DNA from 2 places in the Dermatophilus sp. B7861-1 genome. Region 2 is predicted to be linked to the other one. Evidence: riboswitches for the same ligand, from Rfam matches in the RefSeq annotation. Region 2 holds a riboswitch; the other holds the start of a gene.
What was found. A riboswitch is a leader RNA that binds a small molecule or an ion and turns the genes downstream of it on or off. The one in region 2 is predicted to bind cobalamin.
Positions count from the first base shown of each region.

Region 1: it holds a riboswitch for cobalamin, as region 2 does, so the genes downstream of both, AC2T9U_RS10775 (ABC transporter substrate-binding protein) here and AC2T9U_RS06725 (homocysteine S-methyltransferase family protein) in region 2, are expected to answer to the same signal.

Region 1 covers NZ_CM180082.1:2,438,306-2,453,982, forward strand. Annotated here, with positions in the region: gene nrdE (class 1b ribonucleoside-diphosphate reductase subunit alpha) at 1-490, opposite strand, end outside; gene nrdI (class Ib ribonucleoside-diphosphate reductase assembly flavoprotein NrdI) at 487-909, opposite strand; gene nrdH (glutaredoxin-like protein NrdH) at 914-1,174, opposite strand; gene AC2T9U_RS10750 (MarP family serine protease) at 1,535-2,743, opposite strand; gene AC2T9U_RS10755 (Crp/Fnr family transcriptional regulator) at 2,876-3,556, shown strand; gene AC2T9U_RS10760 ((2Fe-2S) ferredoxin domain-containing protein) at 3,550-4,212, opposite strand; gene AC2T9U_RS10765 (ABC transporter ATP-binding protein) at 4,209-4,973, opposite strand; gene AC2T9U_RS10770 (FecCD family ABC transporter permease) at 4,970-6,001, opposite strand; partial or broken gene AC2T9U_RS10775 (ABC transporter substrate-binding protein) at 5,998-6,753, opposite strand; cobalamin riboswitch at 7,039-7,213, opposite strand; gene AC2T9U_RS10780 (MBL fold metallo-hydrolase) at 7,267-7,980, opposite strand; gene AC2T9U_RS10785 (RidA family protein) at 8,064-8,531, opposite strand; gene sp36 (Sp36 family protein) at 8,534-8,692, opposite strand; gene AC2T9U_RS10795 (WhiB family transcriptional regulator) at 8,778-9,092, opposite strand; gene AC2T9U_RS10800 (penicillin-binding protein) at 9,395-11,737, shown strand; gene AC2T9U_RS10805 (metallophosphoesterase) at 11,854-12,786, shown strand; tRNA gene AC2T9U_RS10810 (tRNA-Pro) at 12,881-12,957, shown strand; gene AC2T9U_RS10815 (thermonuclease family protein) at 13,074-13,595, shown strand; gene AC2T9U_RS10820 (ArsB/NhaD family transporter) at 13,601-14,698, opposite strand; gene AC2T9U_RS10825 (potassium transporter Kup) at 14,826-15,677, shown strand, end outside.
Region 2 covers NZ_CM180082.1:1,510,492-1,526,168, reverse strand. Annotated here, with positions in the region: gene AC2T9U_RS06735 (polyribonucleotide nucleotidyltransferase) at 1-2,264, shown strand, start outside; gene AC2T9U_RS06730 (APC family permease) at 2,440-3,951, shown strand; gene AC2T9U_RS06725 (homocysteine S-methyltransferase family protein) at 4,124-5,173, opposite strand; cobalamin riboswitch at 5,306-5,494, opposite strand; gene AC2T9U_RS06720 (magnesium chelatase ATPase subunit I) at 5,547-6,557, opposite strand; gene AC2T9U_RS06715 (VWA domain-containing protein) at 6,579-8,537, opposite strand; gene AC2T9U_RS06710 (ABC transporter substrate-binding protein) at 8,560-9,819, opposite strand; gene AC2T9U_RS06705 (metal ABC transporter substrate-binding protein) at 10,334-11,290, shown strand; gene AC2T9U_RS06700 (metal ABC transporter ATP-binding protein) at 11,287-12,021, shown strand; gene AC2T9U_RS06695 (metal ABC transporter permease) at 12,018-13,001, shown strand; partial or broken gene AC2T9U_RS06690 (metal-dependent transcriptional regulator) at 12,959-13,561, opposite strand; gene AC2T9U_RS06685 (ABC transporter ATP-binding protein) at 13,851-14,588, shown strand; gene AC2T9U_RS06680 (FtsX-like permease family protein) at 14,591-15,358, shown strand; gene AC2T9U_RS06675 (putative ABC transporter permease subunit) at 15,351-15,677, shown strand, end outside.

The DNA.
Region 1 (15,677 bases), 930 kb from region 2:
GTTGGAAACGGCCGGTGAGGATTTCATCGACGATGCGGGGTGCGAGCTCACGGTTTCCGTCGGCGAGGGTGAGGGCGACCATGCAGACGCGGTCTTCGTAGCGTTCGAGGTAGCGGGTGCCGTCGAAGGTTTTGAGTGTGTAGGACGTGTAGTACTTGAATGCGCCCATGAAGGTGGGGAACCGGAATTTGGCGTCGTAGGCGCGTCTGAAGAGGGATTTGATGAACTCGAAGTCGTATTGCTCGAGGACGCCGGCTTCGTAGTAGCCGTTTTCGACGAGGTAGTCGAGTTTTTCCTGGAGTGAGTGGAAGAAAACGGTGTTTTGGTTGACGTGCTGGAGGAAGTACTGGCGGGCTGCTTGTTTGTCAGCGTCGAACTGGATGTTGCCGTGCTCGTCGTAGAGGTTGAGCATGGCGTTGAGGGCATGGTAGTCGGCGGCGGTAGATGAGACGGACTCGGAGCCGGTGTCGGTGAGGAGGGTGGAGGTCATTGTGCGCGCAGCCTTTCGCGGACTTTCTCGACGTCGTCGGGTGTGCCCATGAGTTCGAATCTGTACAGGAGTGGGATGTGGCATTTGGCGGCCACGATGTCACCGGCGAGGCCGTAGGCGGCACCGAAGTTGGTGTTGCCTCCGGCGATCACCCCTCGGATGAGGTGTCGGTTGTGGGGGTCGTTGAGGAATTTGATGACTTGTTTGGGCACGGCACCGCCGTGACGGCCGCCTCCGTAGGTGGGCAGTACTAGAACGTACGGCTGTGTCACCTGAAGGTGAGGTTCACCGGGTCGTAGGGGGATGCGTTGTGCTGTGCATCCGAGTTTCTGCACGAATCGGTGTGTGTTCTCCGAGGTCGAGGAGAAATAGACCAGGTGGGTCGCCGGGGTGTCCGCGCCCGGTGCGGGCGCGTCCATGGGTTCAGGCTGCGTTTGCGCGGGCTGCGGCGGCTTTGATGAGGTCGGGTCGGTAGCCGGACCAGTGTTCGTCGCCGTGGATGACTACCGGGGCCTGGGTGTGGCCTAGGGACATGACGTGGGTGAGAGCGTTCTCATCGGCGGTAAGGTCGACCACTTCGTAGGGAAGTCCTGCCTTGTCAAGGGCGCGGTAGGTTGCGTTGCACTGGACACAGGAGGGCTTGCTGTACACGGTGAGTGATTCTGCGGTTTCGATGGTCGACATGCTCTCTCCTCAAAGCGGGGTCACGAGGGAGGGCGTGCGCAATAACGCGCCCGGTTTCCTGCGCGACCGTTGGCCGATAACCGGGCGGACCCGGGGTGCTGGTGGGTGTTCGCGGTTGGGGGGCGATCGCGTGGTGCGTTCGTCTACTGGGCGTTGCTCCTAGCTGGTGGGCTGGTGCTTTGTTTCGCCTGTCGTTCCCTCTGGCCGCTGTGGGAAGGCCCTGAATTGTTTTTGGGGCTCTTCACGGTACCGCGTTCTCAACCCCAAGATGTGGGGGCTGATCCGGCGATCCAGCACAAGTGATTGTAGGGGCATGGGTGCACGCGCGCGAATGCACCGCTCTCCGGCGTGTTGAGTCTTTTACGCAGCGCAAAGCGTCTGAGCTGGCGGAGCAGGACGTTCGGTAAGGAATTCGTCGAGTTCTTTGAGAGTAAGAACATAGGCGGTTTCGTTCTCTGTCGTTGAACGAGCGAAAACGACTCCGGCAACACGACCGTCCACGGTCAGCGCCGGGCCGCCGGAGTTTCCAGGACGTACATCACCACGCACAACGTAGATCTGGCGTATCGCTTGACCTTGGCCGTAGATGTCGGCGCCACGGGCATTCATGCGGGTAGCGATACGCCCTGGCTGGGTGGAGTAAGGGCCTCCGAGTGGATATCCGGCCATAAAGAGTGCTTCTTTGCGGGAAACTCGCTCTGCTCTTGGTAACGGTTGGGCTTGCAAGTCTTCAACTTTGAGCAGTGCTAGGTCACGGGCTGGGTCGAAAGCGACGAGATGAGCCGAATGGCGTTCGTTTTTCACTCGGACGCTGATGCGGTCAGCTCCAGCAACGACGTGGGCGTTCGTGACGATGGTGTCGGAGGTCAGTGCCCATCCTGTGCCTTCTTGAGAGCGGTTGCATCGCAGCGCAAGCGCATCGATTCGATAGATGGATTCACTGGCAGCTCGGAGTGCCTCATTGGATGCGATGGCTTTGTCTGGGGGTTGGACGCTACGAACGTCAGGTGGTTCTTGGTCGGTGAAGACTCTGGGGAATTGGTAAGCATCGAGAGCGACAAGTGCTTGCTCCAGTACAGCGTCTCGAGTGGCGGGAATGACGTTGTCCACCACGTGCAATGACCGGGAGGCAGAGATTCCATCTTTGAGCGCTGGGATAGGCGAGAGTGCGAGCAGTCCAGTGGCTACCCAGAGCGCCACGGCGGCGACGGTGAATTGCACAGCCGCGCCGCCGAATGCATCGGTGTAGCGCGCCCAGGAAGCTCGAATGCAGCTGATGAGCGGCATCGCTATACGCTCGAGGATGCCTTGAGTGATCGCTGCCAGGACCAGGATGAGCATGACCAGAATGGCCGCCTCAGAGGCAGCCCACTGTGCAGGGAGCTTATTGGCGAGCGCTCCGGGCAAAACAGCAACACCAAGAATGCCTCCGGCGGCGAATCCTGCTGCACCGAAAAGACTTCCGATGAATCCTCGTCGCCATCCGCTCGTTACTGAGGTCCAGAGGATGAGAAGGACGACGGCATCGACCACCAGGCCCCACGGCGCCCACGCGACCGTTCCGTTCATCACATTCTCCCTCGTCGTTATGGCGTGTTTGTGGTTAACGCCTCAGTTTTTGCTGTCTGCCAGGGCTTTCGGGAGCTTTCGTGTCGATGCACGTCATGCTCACGAACACCGCTGGTCTGGCACACTTACCTCGTGGCTCTCAACGATCTTGTCAGGCAGGCGCCTCTTTTCTCGGCGCTGAGCGACACCGATGTCCATGCACTTCAGTCGATGATGACCTCGACGCATGTGGCGCGCGGTTCAGTCCTCTTCCGTGAGGGCGACCGCGGCGACCGTCTGTACGTCATCGTCTCCGGGAAGATCAAGCTCGGACGCGCGAGCATCGATGGGCGCGAGAACCTCGTCGCTGTGCTCGGCCCGGGTGAGCTTTTGGGCGAGTTGACGGTGTTTGATCCGGGTGACCGTAACGCGACGGCCACAGCGATTGCCAACACGGAACTGATTGGTCTTACGCACGAGCAGCTGGCTGCGTTCCTGCCTGATCACCCGCAGGTGGCTTCAGCGCTATTGGCTTCATTGGCGCGTCGTTTGCGTCGTACGAACGATTCTCTTGCTGATCTTGTTTTCACAGATGTCCCGGGCCGGGTGGCGAAGGCTCTCATTGATTTGTCGCACCGTTTCGGTCAAGAGATCGACGATGGTCTTCTGGTTCCGCACGATCTCACGCAGGAAGAGTTGGCTCAGTTGGTGGGTGCTTCTCGCGAGACGGTGAACAAGGCGCTTGCTGATTTCGCGACGCGTGGGTGGATCCGTTTGGAGACCCGTGCGGTGGTACTTCTCGACGTGGAGCGTTTGACCCGTCGAGCTCACTGAGGCGGTTGTGTTGCTTCGGTGAGGTTCTGGTCGACGAGGACGGGGATGTCGTCCTCGTCGACTGGTCCATGCCATGTTCCGTCGGGGTGGGTGACGATGACTGGGGCACGGTTGCAGGGGTAGAGGCAGCCGGTTTGGGTCAGGAGTACGCCGTTGTCGAGCAGGTCGCGGTGGCGTAGTTCGTCGCGTATTCGGGTGGCGATGGCGTCGGCTCCTTGGGCGTTACAGCGTGGCCCGCGGCAGAGCAAAACGTGATGGGTGTGGGGTGGTGGTTGTTCCCAGGTGGGGTTGTGTAGTGGGGCTTCTTGTCCGGTGACAGCTCGTCGTGGCTGCTCGTCGAGGTTGTATGTGGTTAGGTCGTGTACGGGCTTAGTGATGACGTCGATGTCCATGCTGGAGTTGCGGGTGCGTTTCCAGTGTCCGGCCACGCGGCGTACCCATGAGGGTCCGGTGGGGGCAGCGTCGAAAGTGATAGGGATGAGCAGCACCTGTTGGGTGTTTTGCGCTTCGAGGGTGTCCAGGGTGTGGGTGAGTGAGGTGTGGTCGTTGCCTTGGAGGGCGGCGACCTGAGCGTGTAGGTGAGTGGCGACGTGGCTGATGGTGGCCTCGGGGTGGGGGCTGGTGAGGTCGATGGTGACAAGGACGAGTGTGGTCATGGTTGTTTTCCGGTAAGTCCTGTCCAGGCGATGTGAGTGCGTTCGTCGTGGTGGATGCGGGTGTTGATGCCGAAGACGTCGGCGATGAGTTCAGTGGTGAGGGTGGTGCGGGTGGGTCCTGTGGCGATGATGCGTCCGTGGTTCATGACAATGATGTGTTCGCAGAAGGCGGCGGCGAGGTCGAGGTCATGCAGGACAGCAACGACGGTGAGGTTCAATGCGCAGACGGTGTGAAGGAGGCTGATTTGGTGGCGTAGGTCGAGGTGGTTGGTGGGTTCGTCGAGCAGGAGGATGCGAGGTTCTTGGGCCAGAGCACGGGCCAGCTGTACGCGTTGACGTTCTCCGCCGGAGAGGGTGGGCCAGGTTCGGTCGGCGAGGTGGGTGATGCCTGCGGTGTGCATGGCGGTGGTGACGGCGTCGGTGTCGTGGGGGTTGTGCCATCGTCCGCGATGTGGTGTGCGTCCGAGTTCGACGATGTGTCGGACGGTGAGGTCTAGAGGAGTGTGGGGGTGTTGTTCCAGGAGTGCGCAGAGGCGGGCGCGGTGGCGTGGTGGCATGTGGGTGACGTCGTCGTCGTTGAAGTGGATGCTTCCGGTGGTGGGGCGGCGTATGCCAGCGAGGAGGTGAAGGGTGGTGGTTTTTCCGCATCCGTTAGGGCCGACAATGGCGGTGGTTGTGGCGGCTGGGATGGTGAAGTCGAGATGGGCGACGATGTCGCGTCCGTGAGTGTTCCAGCTGAGGTTGCGTGTGGTGATGTTCATGAGTGGCGGGCGTGGTTTCTCAGGAGGGCGACGAGGACAGGGGCTCCGATAGCGGCGGTGATGACTCCGATGGGGATTTCTTGGCCGGGGTTGAGCGCGCGGGCTGCGGTGTCAGACCACAGGAGCAGGAGTGCGCCTGCGAGGGCGGATGCGGGGAGCAGGCGGCGGTGGGTTGGTCCGATGATCAGGCGCATGATGTGTGGGATGGTCAGTCCGACGAAGCCGATGGGGCCGACGGTGGCGACGGTGGTTGCGGTCAGTAGGGCGCATCCGGTGAAGAGTGCCCAGCGGGTGTGTTCGACGCGGATTCCTAGGGAGCGAGCGGAGGTTTCTCCGAAGGCGAAGGCGTCGAGGGCGGGGGCGGAGGTGATGAGCGCTGTGGTGGCGAGCAGGGTGGTGATGGTGATGAGCCAAGCATGTGGTGCGCGGATTCCGCTGAAGGAGCCAAGCATCCAGGTCATGACTTCACGGGCTCCGGAGTAGCCGCCGAAGATCATGACGACGAAGGAGGTGAATGCGCCAGCGAGTTGGCTGATGGCTATTCCGGCGAGAATGGTTCGTCCGGGTGGGAGTGCGCCGGAGCGGCCGGTGGCAAGACCCAGAACCAGGGCTAGAGCTGCGATTGCGCCGGTGAAGGCGGTGACGGTGGTGGCTACTGCTGGGGGTAGTCCGGGGATGGTCCAGCCGAGGATGATTGCAGCGACGGCGCCGACGGCTGCTCCGCTGGAGATGCCCAGGAGGTAGGGGTCGGCCAGGTCGTTGCCGGTGAGTGCTTGGAGGATGCATCCGCATTGGGCTAGGGCGGCGCCGACGGCGATGGTGGCCATGATGCGGGGTAGGCGTAGTTCCCAGATGATTCGGTCGGTGAAGATGGTGACGTGGTCGCCGTGAATGAGGTGGACGCGGCGGGCAATCACGTCGATGACGTCGGTGGGTGGGATGGGGACGGATCCGATTCCTAGGACGATGATGCTGCTGGCAGCCAGGAGGAGGGTGAGGGTGGCTGCGGTGTAGATGAAGCGGGTCACTGGTCGAGTTGGGCGAGTTGGTTGCTGATGGAGCGGGCGCCGTCGACGAGGCGGACTCCGGGTGTGCTTTCGCTGAAGGGGATTGTGATGAATCGGTTGTTTTTTACGGCGTCGAGTTGGGATAGGACCGGGTCGTTGGTGAGGTAATTTTTCTTTTTTTCGGCGGTGTTCCAGCTGGCGTCAGCCAGGACGATGACGTCGGGGTTGGCGGCGACGACTTTTTCCCATGAGCCTTCGCTCCAGCCTCCGGGAAGGTTGTCGAAGATGTTGGTGGCGCCGACGGCGTTCATGATTAGGTGTGGGCCGCCTGCTCCGGCGCCGACGGTGGGGGTTTTGTCGCCGGAGTCTTACCAGAAGATGGTGTGGTTTTTGCCGGTGGCTTTGGTGCGAATTTCGTCGAGGTGTTTTTTCTGGGTGGTGATGAGGGCGTCGGCGGTGGGGGTGACGGCAAATATTTTGGCGATTTCAGCGATTTCGTTCCAGCCGTTTTCGAAGGTGGCCTCGGCGGTGGGGGTGCCTTTGGGACATCCGAAGGGGCTGGTGTAGGTGTTGATGCCTTCGGAGGTGAGTTCGTTTCGGGTGCCGACGGCTTTGTCGGTGAAGGCGCTGGCGTAGGCGGAGTAGGCGAAATCGGGTTTGGCTGCGAGGAATTGTTCTTTGCTGGGGTATTCCTTGGCGAGGACGGGGACGGTTGCGTAGGCGGTTTTGTAGGTGGGGGCGATGGTGTCGTCGAGGTAGGCAGTGCCTGCCATGCGGGGGGCCAGGCCAAGGGCGAGTGCTGTTTCGGTGGCGCCTTGGTTGAGGGTGACGAGTCTGCGTGGTGGGGTGGTGACGGTGATTTTTTCGCCGCAGTTAGTCAAGGTGATGGGTGCGGTATTGCTGCTGGTGTTGGTGGGTGTGGTGGGGGCGCCAGCGCAGGCGGTAAGCAGGAGGATGCAGGCGGCTACGGTGATGTGGTGGGGGTGTGGGCGCACGGTGTGGCTCCTGGGACCGGTGGGCCTGGGTCGCGAGGCCTGATTCTCGATCCGCGCCCGCAGGTGACGGGGCGATCACCAGCAGGTATTCGGACTTGGGGTCCCTCGGTGCGGGGCGCCTTCCCAGAGTGTTCCAGTGGCGTGTGTGCCCCGCCCGTCTCCCTTACCGCTGCGCGTCAGTTCCGGTTTTGCACCGGATTCCCTGGCCCCGTGGGCGACTGGCTTTCTCAGCGTAGCAGTGGTTTTGGTGGCTGCGGAGTCGTATTTGTTGCTGCTCACAGAGGGTATAGGTCACAGGGTGTCATGGTGGCGGAGATGGTCGAGCTGAGCTGCTACGCAGATGCGTGCTGCGGCTAGGACGCTTTCGGGTTGGTCGCGGTAGACGATGTTGGTGATGGCTTCGATGTCAGTGCCAGCTCCGCTATCGCGTGCAGCGCGGATTTGGCGCAGGCGGGCGGTGCGGTGCTGGATGTAAGCGTCCAGGATGGGGGCGGTGTAGGAGTGCGTGGGGCCGTGCCCGGGCAGGAGTGTGTGCTCGCCTTTGTCTCGCAGGAGGTCGCTGAGTAGATGGAGTGTACGTAGGTAGTCGGTGAGGGTTCCGTCGGGGTAGTCCAGCCATGTGGTGCCGCGGCCCAGGATGGTGTCACCGGTGAATAGCAGGGGTGCTTCGTGAAGTCGGAAGGTTGTGGAGTCTGCTGTGTGGCCAGGGGTGGCGATGACGTGCAGGGTGAGCCCCTCGGCGTGCAGTGTTTGCCCGTCGGTGAGAGTGGAGGTGCCGATGGATAAGGCTTGTAGGCCGGTGGCTTTTTCGATCAGGGGGATCGCGGCTGCGTGGTCTGCGTGATGGTGTGTGAGCAGTAGGTGAGAGATTTCGGCTTCGTCGCTGGTAGCGGTGGTGAGAATGGTGGCGATGTGGGTGGGGTCGGCGGGGCCGGGGTCGATGATGATGCTGTGTTTTTTACCTGGGGCGCGAAGGATGTAGGTGTTGGTTCCTTCGAGTGTCATGGGCCCCGGGTTCGGGGCACGCAGCACCGTCACAAACGGTGATGGTGCTCCGTTTCCGGGGCTTTGTGACTGTTCGAGCAGGGTCATTCCTCGCGTAGTGCTACGACGATTTCGACTTCGACGGGGGCATCCATGGGTAGGACTGCCACTCCAACAGCGCTGCGTGCATGCACGCCGATGTCTCCGAAGGCCTGTGCGAGCAGGTCGGAGGCGCCGTTGATGACGGCGGGCTGTTGGGTGAATGTTGGGTCGCTGGCGACGAAGCCAACAACTTTGACAACGCTCTGGACCTGGTCGAGGTCGCCCACTACTGATTTGACTGCGGCGATGGCGTTGAGCACGCAGGTTCGCGCTAGCTCTTGTGCTTGTTCAACGGATACCTCGGCACCTACTTTTCCTGTGATGGGAAGGGCCCCATTGACGAGAGGAAGTTGGCCGGAGGTGTGGATACGTCGTCCGTCGGCTTTGGCGGGAACGTATGAACCTACGGGAAGTGCTACTTCAGGTAAGGCTAAGCCGATCTCTTGCAATCGTTGTTCAACGGAACTCATGTTCAGTCCTCCTCTAGAGGACGTTTGAAATAAGCCACGAGATTTCCGGTATCGGTAGTGACGACCTGGACTAGTTCCCAACCATCAATACCCCAGTTGTTCAAAATTTGCTGCGTCGCGTGCGGAATGATCGGCGCGGTCGCATATTCCCATTTTTTCATGAAGCAAGCCTATCGATTTCCGCAGAACAGAACGAGCGCTGCTAATCGCACATCTGGGATTCAGTAACTCGCGTGATCGTTATATTCAGCCAGCCACTTTGGCGGTGCTATTGGTATCTTCGAAGACACGTTTCCAGTCAGTGACCTCTGGGTGTAGGCGCAGCATCTTGCGCCGTTCACGTTCGGTCATACCTCCCCAAACGCCGAATTCAATGCGCTCATCCAGGGCTTCTGCGAGGCAATCGACGACTACTTCGCAATTGCGGCAGATCCTCTTAGCGCGTTGTTGAGCTTTTCCTTCCACAAAAAGCTCATCCGGACCAACGGTCCTGCACCAAGCCCTTGCTGACCAATGCTCGATAGACTCTTCGAACGTTGTTTCGGGCGTTTCAGTAATCACAACTCAACCCTTCAATACGCTGGCGGCCGCGTTGACGCTTCGCGCTGTGAAATCGATCTTAGACACAGACTGGGAGGGATTTGCAATACAGGTTGCCCTGAAAGTCCCCATAGGCGATAGAACTGTGAGAGAGTGCCCCAGCATCTCTTAGAGTTAATGTGATCTAGATCACAGTTAACGCTTTATAGGGGTATAAATGATGCCTAGGCATGGCCTATTTCGGCTTATTACTCCACTGCCGCGGCGCAACACGACATCATCCAAAAGGGACGCCACCTCCGACGGGACGTAACCTTTACTACATGACGAATGACCCCACCGTCCCCGCGTCTGACCACGAGCAGAATGCGGCGCCGGAGCAACGCGAGGGGCTTCATTCCGCGTTCCGTCTACTGGGTGGAGTTGTCGCCGGATCAACTGTTCTAGGAGTCCTCGTCGCAGGAATCTTCATGCCTGTTGTTGGAGCAGGCGGTCTAGCTACTAAATCCATCGTGGCTTCGTTCGACGCCATGCCCGCAGAATTCACGGCCTCCCCCGCCTCACAACAAACACGCATCCTGGCCGCAGACGGCTCCACCATCGCCACCCTGGCCGAAGACAACCGTCAAGTGGTCTCCCTAGATGAAATCGCCCCGATCATGCGTAAAGCACAGATCGCGATCGAAGATGAACGTTTTTACGAGCACAGTGGCGTTGATCCCCGAGGCGTAGCCCGAGCCCTATTCGCCACACTGCGCGGCGACACCCAGGGCGCATCCACCATCACACAGCAATACGTCCGCCAAACCTTGGTCACCACTGCCCTGAAATCCGACAACGAGGCTGGCGTCGCAGCAGCCCTAGAACGCGGCGGCGTTGCTGGCATCGTCCGCAAACTCCAGGAAATGAAATACGCCATCGCCCTGGAAGACAACCTCAGCAAAGAACAAGTTCTCGAGGGTTACCTCAACCTCGTCTATTACGGTGCAGGAGCATACGGCGTCGAAGCTGCAGCGCAACGCTACTTCAGCAAACGCGCTTCCAAACTCACCCTGCCCGAAGCCGCAATGATCGCAGGCCAAGTGCAGCGCCCCAGCTACACCAACCCATTCGAACGCCCCGAAGAAACACTCAAACGCCGCAACGCCGTACTAGACCGAATGCTTTCTTCTCACGTCATCACCGCAGAAGAACACGACGAAGCAATCAACACACCCCTAGGACTTAAACCAAGTCTGCCAAAACAGTCCTGTAATGCCTCGGGGTCCCCGTACTTCTGCGAATACGTCGTCAACTGGCTTCTGGACCAGCCCTCCTTGGGCAAAGACCGCAAGAGCCGCCGCAATGCCCTCTACCGCAAAGGGCTGAAAATCGAGACACCTTTTGACCCCAAACTCGCTGCCTTCGCCCGAGAAGAACTCATCAAACGCGCCCCCGTAGAAGACAGCAAGAGCCGCGGGGCTGCCGTTGCTGTTGTACAACCCGGAACTGGAAAAGTTATTGCCACCGCCCAAAACACCAACTACGGGCAAGGCTCTGGCGAAGCTGGCGTAGAGACCACCGTGAACTGGAGCGTAGACGCCAAATACGGGGCTTCCGGCGGTTTCCAGATCGGTTCAACTGCCAAGCCTTTCAACCTAGTCGCTGCTCTAGAGAAAGGCATGTCCCCGGACACTGTCCTTCAAGTGCCTCCTAACCACACGCCATACTCGGTCTCCCAACTTGGTGGAAACAAGTGTGGCTTCATTGGCCGTCCCTTCCAGCCCAAGAACCACGAGGGCAACGAGTTCGGCCCCATGAGCTTGAAAAAAGCCACCCAAAAATCCGTGAACACTGCCTTCGTGGAACTGGCCTCCCAGGTAGGGGTCTGCAACATCGTCGATGTCATGGGAAGGATGGGCCTACACACCGGATACGGGCAGAAGTACGGAACCAAATTCGTCCCCAACGTCATCCTCGGCGCAGACAACGCTTCTCCCCTAACCCTGGCCTCGGCCTACGCCACCTTGGCAGCCGGCGGCAAATACTGCGAGCCAGTCCCCGTAACGAAAGTCAGTGACTTCCACGGCAAAGTTTTCCCCATTCGAGGCGCGAACTGTCGTCAAGCAATCAGCCAAAAAGTCGCCTACGACACCACCCGCATCCTTGAATCCGTCATCTCTCCCGGAGCTACCGGTGAACAGATGGCCCTGGCAGATGGCCGAGTCGCGGCAGGTAAAACAGGAACCGCCGACGCGAGTGTGCACACCTGGTTCGCCGGGTTCACTCCTCAGCTGGCCACTGCCGCGTGGGTCGGACGCCCCAACGCGCAGCTGCCTCAACCACACGTATACGGGTCTACCTTCGCTGGTCCGATCTGGACCGCAGTGATGAACGAAGCCTCCAAAGGCATGCCCAAGCTCGACTTCCAGCAAAACCCCAACAAACCAGGACAAGGCACTCCTGCTTCCGAGACCGCCGAGGTCCCAGACGTGGTGGGGCGGACCCTGAACTCGGCTAAGAAGCAACTCGAAAGCGAAGGCTTCAAGGTCAAGATCAACTCCGAGAAAATGCCCTCGGACAACATTGACTACGGCCGCGTAGCTCAGATCACACCAATGGCAGGCTCACAAGCTAGCCGCGGAAGCACAGTCACCATCACGCTCTCCAGCGGAGCTGATGAGTAACCCGCAAAAGAAAAAACGTGTAGATAACGTGTAGATAACGTGTAGATGCAGTTTGGGGGCGCTGGCACCTATCGGTGTAGGCGCCCCCATCACTACATCTGTCAAGATGGTTAACGATGAACACACTCATGCGAGGAGCCGCTGCTTTGGCGGCCGCAGCCGTTGGAACTGCCGCCTACGGAGCTTTTGTAGAACGCAACAATTTCACGCTCCGTCGTTTCACGGTGCCTGTTCTTCCACCCGGGGCACCACAGATCCGAGTTCTCCATCTGTCTGACATCCACATGATGCCTTGGCAGCTGCGCAAGCAGGAATGGATCGCCGGTCTCGTTGACCTGGAACCTGATCTGGTCATTGACACCGGTGATCACATCTCTCACCCTGACTCAGTCCCTGTGGTGCTGGATTTGCTAGAGCCATTACTGCGCCTGCCTGGTGCGTTCGTGTTGGGGTCGAACGACTATTTCGCCCCTGCTGCGCGCAATCCAATGAAATATCTGCTGAAGTCTGAGCCAACACCAAGTTCGAAACGTCTACCTACGGAGGCACTTGTTCTTGGGCTAGGTGAGATGGGATGGCGTGACCTATCGAACGCTCGCGGCCACCTCACCGTCAAAGGCGTAGAAATCGCGCTGGTCGGTGTCGATGACCCCCACCTGAAGTACGACATGTTCCACCAGATTCCGGCCGCACCAGAACATCCGACCCCAGATCTAAAACTAGGTCTACTTCACGCCCCTTACACACGTGTGCTCGAGGCGATGACCGCCGAAGGAGTGGACCTGATGTTCGCTGGCCACACCCACGGCGGGCAGTTAGCAATTCCGGGCTACGGCGCCATCGTCACTAACTGTGACTTGGATACGCGCCGGGTTAAAGGATTGTCGCGTTGGTGGGAGGGAGCGAACGGAATCGATTCTTCCCACGCACCAGCCGAAGCAGCCTGGCTTCATGTCTCCGGCGGATTGGGTACCTCCCCGTTCGTTCCAATCCGTATCGCGGCACGTCCCGAAGCATCACTGTTGACTCTTACCCCACGAGAGCACTGAACAGCGTCATCTGCTGCCAAAGCAGACCGATTGGGAGAAAAGCACCCACGTGCGTTAACGTTGGGAGTCGCTGGGACTAAGTCCACAGCATCCTCGGGGTGTGGCGCAGCTTGGTAGCGCGCTTCGTTCGGGACGAAGAGGTCGCAGGTTCAAATCCTGTCACCCCGACCAACTCTGAAAGGGCCCCTCACCTAGGTGAGGGGCCCTTTCAGCATCCTGATGCCCAACCCATCCCACACCCGAACCACACCGGTTACCCCGCACACGCGATGTGATGGAGTTAAAGAGTGAAGGCGAACAACACACATCTCCTCTGCACTACCACCGCGCTCCTAAGCCTCGCCTTCCTCAGCGCCTGCAAAATCAACCCCATCGCCTCAGCCGCATCCAGCACCGACCACCTCGCCCACGTCACCGGCATCACCGACGGCAACATCATCAAAGTTGACCTCGACGGCACCACCGAACACATCCGTCTCATCGGAATCAGCACTCCCCCAGGCACTAGCTGCTACACCCAAGAAGCCACCAACCGCATACGCCGATTCATCGAAGCCACCGCCGTACGCCTCGAGGCAGACCCCACCTACAGCAACCGCGACCCCCAAGGCCACCTATTACGCCACATATTCACCTCAGACGGAACCAACGTCGCCCAAAACCTCATCAACGACGGATACGTCCACGCCACCACCACCAAACCCCCATACCGCTACCAACCCGCCTACACCGCAGCCCAAAAAGAAGCCCAAAAAGCACAACGCGGCCTCTGGGCCGCCTGCACCACCACACCCAACCAACCCAAATAACCCCCTCACCCCACCACACCCAACACCACCGTCGCCGCAACAACCGCGCACCCCGCACACACCACCCCAGCACCCCCCAACCGCCACACATTCCACTTCACTCCCGCAGCCGAACACCGCTGCAGCCACAACAACGTCGCCAACGACCCCCATGGCGTCACCAACGGCCCCACATTCGCCCCCACCAATACCGCCATCAACCCCACCGCATCACCCGGAACCACCCCCTCCACCGCCAAATACGCAGGCAAATTGTTCACCACATTCGCCAACAACGCCGTCACACCAGCCACCCGCAACAACCCACCCACACCCTCTGCAGACCCCAACACCCCACCCAACCAACCCAAACCACCCACACCCTCAACCCAACCAACCAGCACCGACAACACCACAAACCCCAACGCCATCCCCCACGGCACCCCCACCCCACGCAACAACCCCGCATCCCGCACCAACACCGCACCCACCAACACCACAACGCCCACCGACGAGACCAACCACGGCTCCACCCCCACCGCAAACGCAGGCCCCACTGCCCCACACACCACAAACCCCACCAGCAACAAAACCCGATCACACCCCTCACCAGCAGGCACCACCCCATACCTGCCCGACACCAGCGCCGGATACATCACAACCACACACACCAACGTCACCACAATCGCCACACACCCGGGCCATAACGCCAACGCCACATAATCCCCATGCCCCAACCCCCACCGGGCAAAACGATCCACCGCCATAAGATTCGTCAAATTCGACACCGGTAACAACAACGACCCCGTATTGGCAACCCATAACGTCGTCACCACAAACGGCCGCACCGGCACACCCACCTGCCTAGCCAGCGCAAGCGCCACCGGCGTCAACAACACAGCCGTCGTATCAAGAGAAAGAAAAACAGTAGTAACGACAGCAAAAACAGAAAACAACCACCACAAAAGAAACGTACGACCCTGCCCCCACCCCGCAATCCAGCGAGCAGCAACATCAAAAACACCCACACGCTGAGCCACATCAGCCAAGACAGTGACCGTCACAAGGAAAGCGACAACCGGAGCAACCCGCTCAACAACAGGAATAACAGTGTGAGTAAACACAATTGCTAATCGTGCCGCAGATAAAAACACCTTCTGCGCAGACTCGCTCCCCCAGCCACCGCACCGTTGCACACAAGCACACCCAACATGAGCAGCAACTAATCGCACTCAGTGACACCATGCAGCAGTGAACACCACAGAGAACGAGGACACCACGCCTCACAAACACGGCGTAACCGTTCTCCTGAGCGCTCTCGGCGTCGTCTTCGGCGACATCGGCACCAGCCCCCTCTATGCCCTCCAAACAGTCTTCTCCACAGACCACAACGCTGTCGCAGCCACCACCGAAGACGTTTACGGAGTGCTTTCCCTCGTAGTGTGGTCCATCACCATCGTGGTGTCCATCAAATACATCGCACTAGTCATGCGCGCCGACAACAACGGCGAAGGCGGCATCCTCACCCTCACCGCGCTCCTACGCAGGATCTACCGCAACCCCCGACACATCTACACCGCCACCCTGCTAGGCATCCTCGGCGCCGCACTCTTCTACGGCGACTCCCTCATCACACCCGCCATCTCCGTCATGAGCGCCGTCGAAGGACTCGCCGTCATCGACCCCACCGCCGAAACCCTCGTAGTGCCCCTGTCCCTGATCATCCTCACCATCCTCTTCGCCTTACAGCACAAAGGCACCCACGCCGTCGGCAAAGCCTTCGGACCAGTCATGATGCTCTGGTTCCTCACCATCGCCGCCCTCGGAATCCCCCACATCTTCACCCACCCAGCCGTCCTACAAGGCCTCTCCCCCACCTGGGCAATCCACTTCGCCCTCGACCGCCCCGCCGTCGCCTTCATCGCCCTCGGCGCAGCAGTCCTCACCATCACCGGCGCCGAAGCCCTCTACGCCGACATGGGCCACTTCGGCGCACCCCCAATCCGCAAAGCCTGGTTCTTCATCGTCTTTCCCTGCCTCCTACTCAACTACCTTGGCCAATGCGCCCTCATCCTCACTAACCCCGCCGCCATCGACTCCCCC
Region 2 (15,677 bases):
GCAAAATTCCCGGTTCGTTCTTCCGCCGTGAAGGCCGCCCCGGCACCGACGCGATCCTGACCTGCCGCCTCATCGACCGCCCGTTGCGTCCCTCCTTTGTGAAGGGCCTGCGCAACGAGGTTCAGGTTGTCATCACCGTTCTCGCTAGCCACCCGGACTACCAGTACGACGTGCTGGCGATCAACGCAGCATCGGCATCCACGCAAATTTCCGGTCTGCCGTTCTCTGGCCCGGTCGGTGGCGTCCGTGTTTCTTTGATCGACGGACAGTGGGTTGCTTTCCCTGACTTCTCACACGCCGAGAAATCCACCTTCGACATGGTTGTTGCAGGCCGCATCGTTGGCCAGAACGCTGACGGCAGTGACGATGTTGCCATCATGATGGTGGAAGCTGAATCCACGGAATCCACGTGGCAGCTGGTGAAAAACGAAGGCAAGACCGCCCCGACCGAAGAGGTCGTTGCCGAGGGGCTCGAAGCCGCCAAGGTGTTCATCGCGCAGCTGTGTAAAGCCCAGTCCGAGCTGGCCGCTACCGCTGCCAAAGAGGTCCGCGAATTCCCGCTGTTCCTTGACTACCAGGACGATGTTTACGCCGCTGTTGAGACAGCTTCTGGTGAGAAACTCCGCGAACTGCTCTCAGTAGCAGACAAGCAGGAACGCGAAGACGGCATCGATGATCTGAAAGAAGAACTCAAGTCTTCACTCGCCGGAACTGAAGAAGAACCAGGCGAATTTGCTGGGCGGGAAAAAGAAATTTCCGCCGCCTACAAAGCCGTCCAAAAGAACCTGGTCCGCGAGCGCATTCTGCGTGAGCAGGTCCGCATCGATGGCCGTGGCTTGGCCGATATTCGGGCACTCTCGGCCGAAGTTGAGGTGCTTCCACGAGTTCACGGTTCGGCGATCTTCGAACGCGGTGAAACCCAGATTATGGGCGTGACCACCCTGAACATGCTCCGCATGGAGCAGCAAGTGGACTCGCTGAGCCCGCATACGCGCAAGCGGTACATGCACAACTACAACTTCCCGCCGTTCTCCACTGGCGAGACCGGGCGCGTTGGTTCGCCTAAGCGTCGCGAGATCGGTCACGGCATGCTGGCCGAACGCGCGCTCGTGCCTGTTCTTCCCAGCCGTGAAGAATTCCCATACGCAATCCGTCAGGTCTCTGAAGCCCTCGGATCTAACGGGTCGACCTCGATGGGGTCGGTCTGTGCATCGACGCTGTCACTGCTCAACGCCGGTGTGCCGTTGCGCGCCCCAGTTGCTGGTATCGCGATGGGTCTGGTCTCGGCCGAAATCGACGGCGAAATGAAGTACGCGGCGCTGACCGACATCCTTGGCGCCGAAGATGCCTTCGGTGACATGGACTTCAAGGTTGCCGGTACGCGCGAATTCGTTACCGCTATTCAGTTGGACACCAAGCTCGACGGCATCCCTGCCTCCGTGCTTGGCGGGGCTTTGAAGCAGGCCCGCGAAGCTCGCTTCCACATCCTCGACGTGATGCTCGAGGCAATCGACACCCCCGACGAGATGAGCCCCTTCGCGCCTCGCGTGATCTCGGTTCAGGTTCCCGTCGACAAGATCGGTGAAGTCATCGGCCCGAAGGGCAAGATGATCAACCAGATCCAGGAAGACACTGGCGCAGACATCTCGATCGAAGATGACGGCACCGTCTTCATTGGTGCTACTGACGGCCCCTCGGCCGAAGCAGCACGTGCCGCTGTCAACGCGATCGCTAACCCACAGATGCCAGAGGTTGGCGAACGCTTCCTTGGCACAGTGGTCAAGACCACCACGTTCGGTGCGTTTATCTCCCTGCTTCCGGGCAAAGACGGCCTCTTGCACATCTCTGAAGTGCGCAAACTGGTCGGTGGCAAGCGCATTGACGTGGTCGATGACGTTCTGGCAGTGGGGCAGAAAGTGCAGGTTGAGCTTAAAGAAATCGACCCGCGCGGAAAGCTGTCCCTTGCCGTTGTGCTGACCGAAGAGCAGCAGGCAGCAGCCGAGGCTGCAGCTTCCGAAGGAGCTAGCTCCAGCTCCAGTTCCGAAGGTGAAAGCGACTCCCGTCCGCGTCGCCGCGGCGGACGAGGCGACAATGGTGGGCGCCGCCCGCGTCGCGACGACGATGACGCCCCGCGTCCCCGCCGTCGCCGCCGGACGCACCACGATGACAATGTCGAATCCGGCACGAACACTCGCGAGGCCAAAGAGCTCGTCGACTCCGCTAAAGCTTCCGAGGGCGCAAGTAACTCCTCCGAAGAAGCCTGAGTGAGTCGCTAGCTCGCATAGTCAGAGCAAGCTGCCTGTGGGGCTCTTCCCGTTACCGGGAAGAGCCCCACAGAAGCATCCGGGGGTTCCTGGCCACGCCGAATAGGAAACAATCCACAGCGGGCGTTGTCCCCAGAGCGCATGCGGCAGCAGAACACGCTTTACGCTGGCGAGCATGACTCAATCAACCCCAGAAGACCGAAAGCATCTCGGCATGCTCCGGTTAAAACCGGTGGAAGACATCCTCCATCAGCAGGACGATGAGTCCGCTGTCGCCGGTGAAACTGGCCAATTCGTCAAACGCCTCGGGTTGAAAGACCTCATCGGTTTCGGCGTAGGCATGATCATCGGCACCGGGATTTTCACCCTCACCGGGATCGAGGCCAAGAACCACGCAGGCCCAGCCGTGGTCTTGGCCTTTCTTATTGCCGGAGCAGTGAGCGGGTTGGCTGCGCTGTGCTACGCCGAGCTCGCTGCCGCTGTCCCGACTGCGGGATCGGCATACACCTACACATACGCCACCATTGGTGAGATCTTCGCGTGGATCATCGGGTGGGACCTGGTTCTGGAATTCGCGCTCGGTGCTGCCGTGGTATCGCGAGGATGGTCGGGATACATGCTGCACCTGTTCCCCTGGTTACCGAGTTCATTATTCGGTGAAGGATCAGTCATCAATCTCGGGGCTATCGGGATCGCCATCATTCTTGGGGTGGTTGCCACGATAGGGGTCCGTGAGAGCGCCTGGGTCACCAACCTGCTTGTGGCAGTCAAAGTTTCCATTTGTGTGTTCATCATTGCGCTCGGTGCCTTCTTCGTGAAAGCGCAGAACTGGCAGCCATTCATTCCACCGTCGCAGCCCAGTGCTGCCGACACCGCATCAGGATTGAAGCAGCCTCTTTCGCAGTGGGTGTTCGGTTTTGAGCCTGCAGCATTCGGGATTGGTGGAGTGCTTACCGCAACGGCAGTGGTTTTCTTCGCCTATTCCGGGTTCGAATCAGTAGCGAACATGGCTGAAGAATCCACGAACCCCGCCAAAGACATGCCTCGAGGACTGATCGGCGCGTTGGTACTGTGCATGATTTTGTACATGGGCGTCTCCGCTGTGATCACCGGAATGGTTCCCTACAACCGCATTGATGAAGGGGCTCCTTTGGCTGCAGCGTTCACCTCTGTCGGGTTGGGGTGGGCTGGAGTTCTGATCTCTATCGCCGCGATTTGTGGCCTGACTTCGGTGATTTTGGTGGACATCGTAGGGATGGGGCGGATCGGTTTCGCGATGGGCCGAGACAAACTTCTACCAGCGTGGATTGGTCGGTTGCATCCCAAGTACGGCACCCCCTCGAGGATGACGCTTTTGACGACGGCTTTTGTTGTCCTTCTTGGCGGCTTCGTTCCGTTGGCGGAACTGGCTGACATGGTCGCCATCGGAACACTGTTTGCGTTTGTCGTTGTCAGCGTGGCTGTGCCGGTGCTACGGCGAACTCGCCCAGACCTGAAACGGCCTTTCCGGGTCCCGTTCTCACCCGTTGTGCCAATAATTTCGGTGTTGGCATGCCTGTTTTTGATGACCAACTTGTCTTTGGAGACGTGGATTCGGTTCCTGGTGTGGTTTGGGATCGGTGTGGTTATTTACGTGACGTACAGCTACCGGCATGCCCGCGTTGGTAGTGAGGGCACGGCTGGTTGATAACTGATTTGTCTGCACTGTGCAGGTAAGCGGCGGTACCCGGCAGGGTGTCGGTTACCGCCGCTTACCTGTGTGCCTGGCGGTGATGTTCTGCTTTCGTGGATGCAGGAATTGGCCAGGATTACTGCAGGTGAGCCGTCGGTTGCAGTGGCTCGTTCAGCCCGTCACAGGGTCAGGCGTGCGACCCCAGTGCGACGATGTGCTCAGGTAGCCGGTCGTTGTTGCCGTACATGAAGTGGTTGCTCATGTTCTCTGAGAATCGGCTGGCCTCGGTGTATTTGCCAACGGCTTCAGCTACCTGACGTACCAGCATCGGGCTCGCGCCGCAGCACACGCCGAGGTAGTGGGCGCCGAGATCGAATGCTTCTTTGGCGAACGCCTCGATCTCGTACCGGTTGGTGTAGAGCGGGTCGAGGGCGGTGGGGAAAGCACGTCCGTGTGGCGAGGGAACGCTGGCAGAGACGTCGGAGAGGTTGAAGAAGGTGGGTTCTTCTTGGGAGGTGCGGTAGGGGATAGGTAGTGCCCCTACGTGGCAGGTCACTGCCTTTCGGATGGCGCGTAGCCAGGGCATCATCGTTTCTGGTCCGCGGAAGCAGTTCAGTCCTACTACGTCTGCGCCGCCTTGTTCTAAGCGGCAGGCTGTTTCGACAATGTCGACGCCGTCGGTCATTTCATTGGCGGCCATCGGTGCGATGGTGAGTACTACGGGCAGACCGCTGCTTTTTGCTACTTCGAGGGCGGTGAGTGCTTCGCCTGCGTAGTAGAACGTTTCACCGATGATGAGGTCGGCGCCTTCGTCGACGGCCCAGCCCACCATTTCGGTGAACATGGCGCGTACTTCGGCTTGGGATGCGGGGTCTGCGGGGTCCCAGATATTGCTGTTGCTGATGTTGCCGGCCATGAGGTTGCCGGGGACGGCATCGGCGACGTTGCGGGCGATTTGCAGTGCGGCGCGGTTCAGTGGTTCGAGTAGGTCTTCTTTACCGATGACGCGCATTTTTTCGCGGTGGCCGTTGTAGGTGAAGGCTTCGACGATGTCAGAGCCAGCGCGTTGGAAGTCCACGTGCAGGGCTCGTAGTGCGTCTGGATGTTCTAGGGCTACCTCGGGTACGAATTCGCCTGCGGTGAGGTATCCGCGGCGTTCCAGTTCGAACAGGAATCCTTCTGCGCAGATCACGGGGCCTGCGTCGAGGCGTTCGACCAGGGTGGGCTGTTCACTCATTATTGCTCTCCTCGGCAATTTTGGAGCTTCACCACGAGGGAGCGGATGAGCCGCAGGTGTCGATGCGCGGGCGTGCCTGTTTGTGGGCATGCCTTAAGGTGACGCCGCGGCCGTCCATCACTCGTGGATCGGCATATTGGTGACGGCGCAGGCGGTCTCCTGACTTTCAGGTCGAACGCTCTTCCTCAGCCTTCCCGGAGGGACTCCAGTGGCATGTGTGAGGCGGAGCTTCCTGATCACAGTGGCGAGGACCGTGCCGGTTTTTCACCGGCTTCCCGTTTCTGCGTCGTGTGCCCGGGAGTCTAAGCGTGACGCGGTTTTTCGTCTCATGTCCGACCGGATAACGGACAGGTGTGTACCGCGGCGAGAGGGGTTAGGAGTGTCTGGTGGTGGTCGTGGGGACCTCGCCGATTGCTTCCAGTGGGCGGCGGCGCATGCGGTGGGGGAGGACGAGGTGGGCTGCTTCGTCGAGGTCGTTTTCGGTGATGGTTCCGCGTCCGTGCCAGGCTGCGAGTGCTTTGGCTGCGCGGAGCATCATGATGTCGGCGCGGTGTCCGTCAACACCTGCTTCCATGCAGGTTCGAGCTACGGTGTAGAGGTGTTCGCGGGGGACGGTGACGTCTTTGACGCGGTGCATTGCTCCGGCGATGCGGCGGGAGAGGCGGCGGGATTCTTCTTCCCAGCGGCAGACGAAGCCTGCGGGGTCGTCTTCGTAGGCTAGGCGGCGTTCGACGATTTGGATACGTTCGGCGATGGATGTTGATCCGTTGATGGTGACGCATAGGCCGAAGCGGTCGAGGAATTGTGGACGTAGTTCTCCTTCTTCGGGGTTCATGGTGCCGATGAGGGTGAACCGGGCGGGGTGGGAGAGGCTTACGCCTTCGCGTTCGACGGTGTTGACGCCCATTGCGGCTGAGTCCAGGAGTAGGTCGACGAGGTGGTCGTCGAGGAGGTTGACTTCGTCGACGTAGAGGATGCCGCGGTGTGCGGCGGCGAGCAGGCCTGGGTCGAGGCGGCGGGTTCCGTCTTTGAGGGCGTGTTCGAGGTTGAGGGTGCCGGTGATGCGGTCTTCGGTGGCGCCGATGGGTAGTTCGATGACGGGTACGCGGACGTTTTTGATGGGGGGTGTATCACCGAGGTTGGGTTCGAGATGTTCGCGTAGGTCGTGGTATTCCTCGGGGGAGAGGTGGAAGGGGGATCCGTCGATTTCGGGGTGGGTGGGGAGTAGTTCGGCTAGGGCGCGTACGGCAGTGGATTTGGCGGTGCCTTTTTCGCCGCGGATGAGTACGCCGGATAGTGCGGGGGAGATGACGGCTAGGAGGAGGGCTAGGCGCATTTCGTCTTGTCCGACGATGGCGGCGAAGGGGTATGGGGGGCGGTGCATGGGGGCTCCTGCGGGGTGTGGTTAGTGGGGGATTTGGGTGCGGACGAGGTGGATGAGGTCGTCTGCGTGGAGTTCGTCGATGGTGTGGCAGGGGGCGTTGAGGGCGTGTGCGAGGGCGGCGGCGTGGCCGAGTCGGGCAGTGGTGGGGTTTTCGGTGTCGACGACTATCCAGCGGGTTCGGGGGTCTTTGCCGAGGTTGGTGGCGAGGCGGTGGGCTTGGTTGATTGCGCTGGGTGTGGGGTCGCCGTCGAGGTCGATGTTGGCGCAGCCGTCGCTGACGAGGATGAGTAGGGGGCGTAGTTCGGGGGTTTTGTGTAGGAGGTTGTGTAGGAGGCGGCTGGTGGTGGTTAGGGCGGTGGGTAGTGGGGTGGGGCCGCCGATGGGTAGGTCGGTCAGGAGGCGTCCGGCTAGTTCGATGGAGGAGGTGGGGGGTAGGAGGATGTGGGCGTTGCGGTGGTGGAAGGTGATGAGGGCGACGCGGTTGCGTTTTTGGTAGGCGTCGAGGAGGAGGGAGAGGATGGCGCCTTTGGCTGCGGTCATGCGGTTTTGGGCGCCCATGGAGCCGCTGGCGTCGACGATGAAGATGGTGCAGTTTCCGGGGTGGTGTTGGCGGATTTTTTCTTGCCAGTCGCTGCGTTCGATTTGGATGCGGCCGTGGGGGTTGTTGCGGGTGTGCTGGTGGGGTGCGGCGGCGCGGATGGTGGCGTCGAGGGCGAGTTCGCCGGTGGTGTTGGGGCGTGCTGGGCGGGAGCGGATGTAGCGGCCGCGGTGGGCGGTGGTGGGGGTGTTTTTGCGGCCGGGGGTGTGGGGGTTGGTGGTGTTGGTGGCCAGGGGGATGACGGGGAATGTGGTGCCGGGGAGGGGGATGAGGGAGCAGGTTGCGGGGGTATCGGTGTCGTTGTCGCTGGGGGTTGGGTCTGTGGTTGTGGGGGTGGGTTGGGGTGTGAGGGAGGTTCCTGTGGTGTTGTCGGGGTTGGTGGTGTGATTTTGTTTGTGGTTGGTGGTCGGTGGTGGGGATTGGTGGCTGGTGGGGTGGGTTTTGGGTGGGGTGTGGTGGGGGAGGTTGGGCAGTGAGGGTGAGGTGTGTGGGGTGGGTTGGGGTGTCTCGGTGGGGGTGGTGGGGTTAGGGGTGGTGTGGCTGCGGTGGGTGAGGACGAGGGAGGTGACGGCGTGGACGTCTTCGGTGGTGGCGTGGCGTCGTCCGTGCCAGGCGGCGTGGGCGCGAGTGGCTTGAGTGAGGACGATGTCGGCGCGGTGTCCGGCGACATGGTTGGTGGTGGTGATTGTGGTGATGAGGTTGTGGAGTTCGGGACAGAGGTTGATGTGGGGGAGTAGGTTGCGGGCGGCTTGTAGGTGGGTGGCGTGGTGGTGTTCGTGGGGTGCCCAGGCGTGGGCAAATGCGTGGGGGTTGTTTTCGTAGGCGAGGGTGCGTTCGAGTAGGAGGACGCGGGTGTCGAGGTCGGTGATGGAGGTGATGTCGACGCATAGCCCGAATCGGTCGAGGGTGTGATCGGGGAGGGGTCCTTCTTCGGGGTTCATGGTGCCGATGAGGGCGAATTGGGCGGGGTGGGTGCAGGAGATGCCTTCGCGTTCGATGCGGGCGGTGCCAGAGGCGGCGGCTTCGAGGACGAGGTTGAGGAGGTGTTCGTCTAGGAGGTTGATCTCGTCGATGTAGAGAGCGCCTTCGTGTACTTCGCTGAGGATGCCTGGTAAGGGGATAGGTGTTGCATGGGTGAGGGTGGCTTGGATATCGAGGGTTCCGGTGATGCGGTCTTCGGTGGCGCCTAGGGGAAGAGTGCGCATGATGCCGGTGGGTAGGTGGGCGGCGAAGGCGCGTGCGGCGGTGGATTTGGCGGTGCCTTTTTCGCCGCGGATGAGTACGTCGCCGATGTGGGGGTCGATGGCGAGGAGGGTGAGTGCGAGTTGGAGGTGTGGTTGTCCAACGATGGCGGTGAAGGGGTATGGGGGTGGGGGTTTCATGGGGTGGTTTGGGTGGTGGGGGTTATTGGGCGGGGACTTGGGTGTAGTAGGTGAATTGGTGGGATGGCATGAGGTCGGGGTGCAGGATGGCGATGAGGTCGGCTAGGACGAGGTCGGGGCGGACTGCTCCGCTTTGCCAGTAGTCGTTTCCGCCACCTTCGTTGATTCGTTTGGTGAATGTCCATACGTTGGCTTTTTTGACGGGGGGTAGGTTGGCGATGCGGGCGTCTTTGGAGATGGGGTCGTTGAGGGATTTCCATGGTGTGGTTGGTTCGGGGGCTAGCCAGGCTTCGGTTCCGGCTCCTCGGGTGAGGACCATTTCGAAGTCCATGGGGCGTGGTTCGGTGCCGTCGAGGTGTTCGAGGACGTATGTGCCGCCGGCGTCGAGGATTTCGTTAGCAACGTAGTTCTCGCGTCCGGGGGCTTGCCATTTTCCGTCGGTCATGGCGCCTAGCAGCACGGCGGGGCGATGTGGGACGTGGAGGGCTTTGGCGACGAGGGTGCGGTAGTCGGAGGCGATGCGTTCGAAGCGTGTGTTGGCTTCGGCTTCGGCATCGAGGAATAGGGCAGTGAATTTGGTCCATTCGGCTCGTCCGAGGGGGGTGCGTTCGAACCAGTCGGCGTAGGAGACGACGGGGATTTTTTCTTTGCGGAGTTTGGGGTTGGCGGGGTCGGTGGGTGTGGAGGAGATGAAGAGGTCGGGTTTGAGGGCGGTGATTTGGGCTGGGTCTGCGCCGGTGGCTGTTGGGGTGAGTTTGGTGATTTTTCCGGCTTTGATGGCGTCTTTGACTTTGCCGCCGCTGATTTTGTCGGCGTCGGTGACGCCGGCGAGGGCTTGGGATTGGTTGAGTAGTTGGAAGGGGGGCACGTGGCCGGTGGAGCCGGTGGCGGCTTTTTTGACTGGGATTGTCACTTTTTGGGCGGTGGCGAGGTCGCCGGTCAGTTTTGGTTCGGGGGCGCCGCATTGGGTGAGTACGTATTTTTGTGAGGGGCCGCCGGGTTTGGTGTGTCGTACGGTGACGACTTTGTAGGAGTTGAAGTATTCGACGTTGACGTTTTCTGCGTCGGAGAACTTCACCTTGTCGGGGAAGTAGTCCTTTGTGGGGTCGAATTTGTCGATGCAGGCTGCTTGGGCTGGTGGTGCCGATGGGGGGTCAGCTGGTGGTGTGGCGTTTTCTTGCGGTGTCGCGGCTGTGCCGTCCGGGCTGCTGCATCCGGTGAGTGCTCCTGTGAGGGCGAGGGTGAGTGCGAGCAGCGGGATTGAGGCGCGTAGACGTGACATCGCGTGCCTTCCTTGAAAGACCGTGGGGGCCGAGGAGGTACGTCGAGTTCCTAAGCGCGTCTGGGGCGCTGGTCGTGCGATGCACCAATCGTCCCTTCCATCGAGGGCGGATGCGAGAACTCGACGTGCCCCGAGATGGCCGGTGGTTTTCCCCGTAAAAATAAGGGGGTCACCGTCGCGAGATGGTGCCGGTGGTACCTGGTAGCTCGAGGGTGTCGTGTTTTCGCGGCGGACGCCCCATGGTGGCATGAGGGGCTCAATGGAGTGGTGTTTCTGAAGGATCTGGAGACCGAGGTCTCAGGACGCTCTGCGCGAAAGTTCACTGCGTGTCTTCGTGACCTGCATGTTTGTGGAGTGTTGCGTCTGTTTAAAGTGTTTAGGTGCGTCGTAAAGTGGGACTACGGCATGACGTACATAGCGGCGGGGTCGCCCCTAAACATCCCGGCCTCGCCGCCACGAAACACACAACCGCCGTAACGCACACATTAAAGAGGCGATAGCGAAGGGAACACATATGCGGCGGCACCACAGCAGGAGACCCACGAGAAAAGCACCCCGATGGGTTATCGCCGCCGCTGCCGCGACCAGTGCCGCAGTGTTCCTGACTGCCTGCGCCCCCGGCTCATCCACCAATGGCAGCTCCACTAAAAAACCCGTGGTCTTGACTACGTTCACCGTGTTAGCTGACATCGCCAGCAATATCGCCGGGAACCACCTCGACGTACGCTCTATCACCAAACCTGGCGCTGAAATTCACGGCTATGAACCCACTCCCGGCGACATCGCTAAAGCATCTGAGGCTGACCTCATCCTTGATAACGGTCTCAACCTCGAACAGTGGTTCACCAAATTCGTTTCCACTGTGAAAACTCCCCACACCGTGGTCTCTGCAGGCGTCACCCCGATCAACATCACCGAAGACGCCTATGCCGGAAAACCCAACCCTCACGCGTGGATGAGCCCCAGCGCTGTCGAAACCTACGTGGACAATATGGTCACTGCCTTCAGCAAACTCGACCCCGCTCACGCCAACGATTACCGCGCAAACGGCGCCACCTACAAAAACGAACTCCGTAAAGTCCGCACCGATTTGACCACTACTTTGCACACTCTTCCCGAGAACCAACGCGCCCTGGTCACCTGCGAAGGAGCGTTCTCCTACCTCGCTAAAGACGCCGGGCTTACCGAAAAATACATTTGGCCCGTCAACGCTGAACAGCAAGCCACGCCCCAACAAATCACCTCGGTCATCGATTTCGTCCGCAGCAACAAGATTCCCGCCGTGTTCTGCGAATCCACCGTTTCAGACAAGCCCATGAAACAAGTCGTTGACGCAACGGAGACCACCTTCGGTGGCACTCTCTACGTCGACTCTCTTTCCGCCGCCGACGGACCCGTCCCCACCTACCTCGACCTCATCCGCCACGACGCTAAAACCATCGCTGGCGCTCTTACGGGAAAAACACAATGACCCTTGCCGTTGACGTAACCAACGTTCACGTCCGCTACGGCGATATCACCGCTTTATCGGGCGCGACTTTGCACGTCATGCCCGGACGGATCTGCGGACTCATCGGAATGAACGGCTCGGGAAAATCCACACTTTTCAAAACCATCATGGGGATCACTTCCCACCATGAGGGCAGCATCAGTATCAACGGCTCCGACACCGCCACCGCCCGCCGTAACGGCTTGATTGGATATGTGCCCCAAAACGAAGACGTTGACTGGGCCTTCCCTATCAGTGTCCGCGACGTTGTCATGATGGGACGGTACGGGCACCAAGGAATCACCCGACGGCCACGCCCCACTGACCACGCCGCTGTTGATGAGGCTCTCGCCCGCGTCGACCTGACTGACCTCGCCCACCGCCAGATCGGTAACCTCTCCGGCGGTCAACGTAAACGAGCATTCGTTGCTCGTGGAATCGCGCAAGGAGCACGCATTCTCCTGTTGGATGAACCTTTCGCTGGCGTCGATAAACGTTCCGAAAAAACAATCGTGGACCTCCTCAAAAACCTTGCTGCCAGCGGCGTTACCGTCATCGTCTCTACCCACGACTTGCATGCCTTGCCTGCTCTGGCTGATGAAGCCGCTCTCTTGCTGCGACGTACCCTCTTCCATGGTCCCGTCGCTGAGGCGTTACGGCCAGAAAACCTCACCCGCGCTTTTGGTCTCGACACCCTTCAAGAACAGTGGTGAACCTTGTGCTCAATTTCCTTCTTGAACCCCTTCACTACGAATTCCTTCTGCGTGCACTCGCTGCCACCACGATCGCTGCAGCGGTGAGTGGGTTTCTTTCTTGCTGGCTAGTTCTCATTGGCTGGTCCCTCATGGGGGATGCGGTCTCGCACGCTGTGCTACCTGGGGTGGTGTTGGCCTACATCCTGGGGATCCCGTTTGCGGTGGGAGCATTGGTGTTCGGGGTGTTAGCAGTAGCGCTGATCGGGGCGGTGCGTACCGGCAGCAGAGTGAAAGAAGACGCTGCTATCGGGATCGTGTTCACCACGTTGTTCGCTGCTGGGCTGGTATTGATCTCAGTCACCCCTAGCCACATGGACTTGCAGCATGTGGTTTTCGGGAACATCCTCGGCGTCGGTGACACAGACCTTATCCAGATTGGGTTACTGGCGGCGGTGGCTTTCGCTGTCTTGGTGCTTAAACGCCGTGACCTGATGCTGTTCGCGTTCGACCCGGTGCATGCTCAAGCAATCGGTCTGCGTCCTCGTGTCCTGTCCGGGATTTTGCTCACTTTGCTCGCATTCACTGCCGTGGTGGCGTTGCAAGTGGTGGGGGTGATCCTTGTGGTGGCGATGCTCGTGATTCCTGGGGCGACTGCTTATCTGCTCACAGACAGGTTTGAGCGGATGCTGTTACTTGCCCCGGCCACATCAGTGGCGTGCTCGGTGGTGGGGATTTACGTCAGTTTCTGGCTGGATGTTTCCTCTGGCGGCATCATCGTTGTGCTGCAAGGCTGCCTGTTTGGTGTGGTCATGCTGTTTGCGCCGCGGCACGGCGTGATATCGCGGTGGCTCATGAGAGGTAGAGCTGCTCACTCAGGTTCTGATGCCGCCTGTACTACCCAGACCGCGTCAGTTGCGGCGGCGCCCAGCACTAACGGGGCCGCATCATCATCGACGAAAACATTCACTGACCCCGAAAACGCAGCGCCCGGCACGTAGCGCACAACGGTTCCCACCCCGATACCGTGCCCGGCGAAAAATTGCAGCAGTTCTGGGTTTCTGTCACAGATCCGTACGACACGCAGATCCGTGGCTGCTGGAGCCTGGGTCAAAACAGTAGCGTCGGGGTGGGTGACGGCACCATCAGAACTCGGGATGGGGTCGCCGTGCGGATCATGGGTGGGGTTTCCCAGGTGTGCTGCTAGGCGCTCTACCAAAAGATCCGACACCGCATGCTCAAGGGATTCGGCTTCGGCATGTACTTCATCCCATTGGTACCCCAACGTCTGGACCAAAAACGTTTCGAGTAAGCGGTGGCGCCGCACCATCGCGACCGCATATGCACGCCCTGTAGGGGTGAGCGTCACCGCACCGTAGGGGGCATGTTCAACAAGCCCTTGGGCAGTGAGCTTACGCACCGCGTCAGAAGCGCTGGAGAGTTTCACGCCCACGCGCGAGGCTAACGCTGAAGCGGTGACAGGAGTGTTTGACCATTCCTGCAGACCCCAGATGGCTTTGAGGTAATTCTGTGAACTCGTCGACAGGGCGGAGACCGACATGTTGGCAGATTATCGGAACAGCAACAGTCGAAGTTAGAGCGCAGCGAGGTAGTCACTGACCCATCGGGGCTGATGCGACCAGTTGAGGTGTCCGTAAAAAATATGGGTATGCGAATACATCACTGTGATCAGTGTCACATTAAGGTATTTATATACCCGTATAGGAGTGACATATAATACGTTGCTACGAAAGAAAAGTCTCCAGTATAAAACTTACTAATTACTGATTTTTTATCAGAATGAATTATTCAGCAACTAAAAACTGATGTGACCGAGAGAGATAGGTGGAGTGAGTACTCATCCTTGGATTCGCGCTGAAGGTGTCGTGAAGTTTTCCGATAGATGCACAGAGGGAAAACAGGCGCCGATTCTGGAAAATTGTTCCCTGGAAATAAAAGAGGGCGGATTAACGGCTATCGTTGGCCCAAGTGGCGCAGGTAAGACATCTCTCTTGTATTGCCTTGGGGGGTTAGATAAGCCAAATAAGGGTACAGTGGTAATTAATGGAACTGATATATATGGCCTTAATGACGAGAAACGCACGCGCTTCCTGCGCGAAAATGTTAGTTTCGTCTTTCAAGATTATAATTTAATCGACTATTTAAGTGTTGAAGATAACATACGCCTCCCTCATGAATTAGCAAAGAAGCACATCGACCCCGCCAGTGTGGATGACATCTTGCACCGTTTCGGCCTCCATGAAAGAAAAAACGCAAAAGTCAAGACTCTCTCCGGCGGTGAACAGCAGCGCGCGGCTCTATGTCGCGCTATTCTCATGCGCCCATCTATTATTTTTGCTGACGAGCCAACGGGGGCACTTGATACTGCCAATACGAACACTGTTTTACACGTTCTCCAAGACATGGCAACGAAACACTGCTCGGTTGTCATGGTTACGCATGACATGGAATCCGCAGCATTGGCCGACAAAGTCGTTTTTATGCGTGACGGTTCCATTGAAAACATTGCTGGCCCTACCAATGCTGATGAAATAATGCGCGCTATGGTAAGACTTGAGGATATATAAGAATGTACAAATATGCGCGCCGAGTGCTAATGGCCAACTTTGGGGCTTGGGTACCTGCAATGGCCACTATTGCAATAGTTACAGCGCTGGTCACCATGTGTTCGACACAGTTCTTTTGGACGCGAGACCCAAAATTCATCGACGCGGTAAATCAACAAAGATATTCATTATCTGAGTTTACAATTGTCGCCCAAACAATCTATATAGTTGTTCTTTTACTCGCATTTTTTTCTTTAACGGTTGTCGGAAAGTCAACAGTTGACTCGACTCGTCGAATATTCGCTCAGTGGCGCCTCATTGGAGCCACGCCCCGCGATGTCCGTTTCGGCACCTACTCGATAATCGCCTTATGTTCACTTCTCGGGGCCGCCCCAGGGACTGCCCTGGGTGCCGCACTTAGCTATGTCGTCGTTCCAGCTTTCAATCAACTCGCCGCATCGGGTTTTGATACACCTATCCTCCCGCCCTCATTGCTAGCAGTCGCAGCCTCATTCACTTTAAGTGTTTTTACGTGTTTTTTCGGAGCAATAGGGTCGGTGCGGATAGCTTCACGGGTAAGACCGATTGAGGTTTTCCGGAGCTCAGTCACTACTCAGAAAAATAAGCAATGGTGGAAAATTCCTACTTTAGCTATATTGTTGCTGATAATCCTATCTATTTTGATCCTAGTTGGGGTTACCGATGGCATGAAAGTAGGCTTATCGTTCGTAGTGAACACTTCTCTGCATAATGGAATGATGGCTGTTCTGTTTTATTTTCCTTATGGGTAACAGTTCAGTCATATTCGTCTTGAAACTGTTAGGGAATCTCGCAGGGAAATCTGGCAGCGTTACGGGTCGACTAGCGGCACAAGCTGCATCTGAGCGCGCGGCATTCAGCGCGAATACAGTAGCGCCCCTGGCTGCCGGGCTAGGAAGTATTGGGGTAATACTGGTTTCTATAGAATCTGCTGCCTCGATAATCAAAACTCTTGACAGCTCAAAAACAGCAAACATGGTGGATACGCTAGTAATCGTTGCACTCATTGCTGTAGTGCTTCTCACTACTTCCGCAGCTGTTATTTCGCTCTCTTCAAGGCAAATGAGCCAT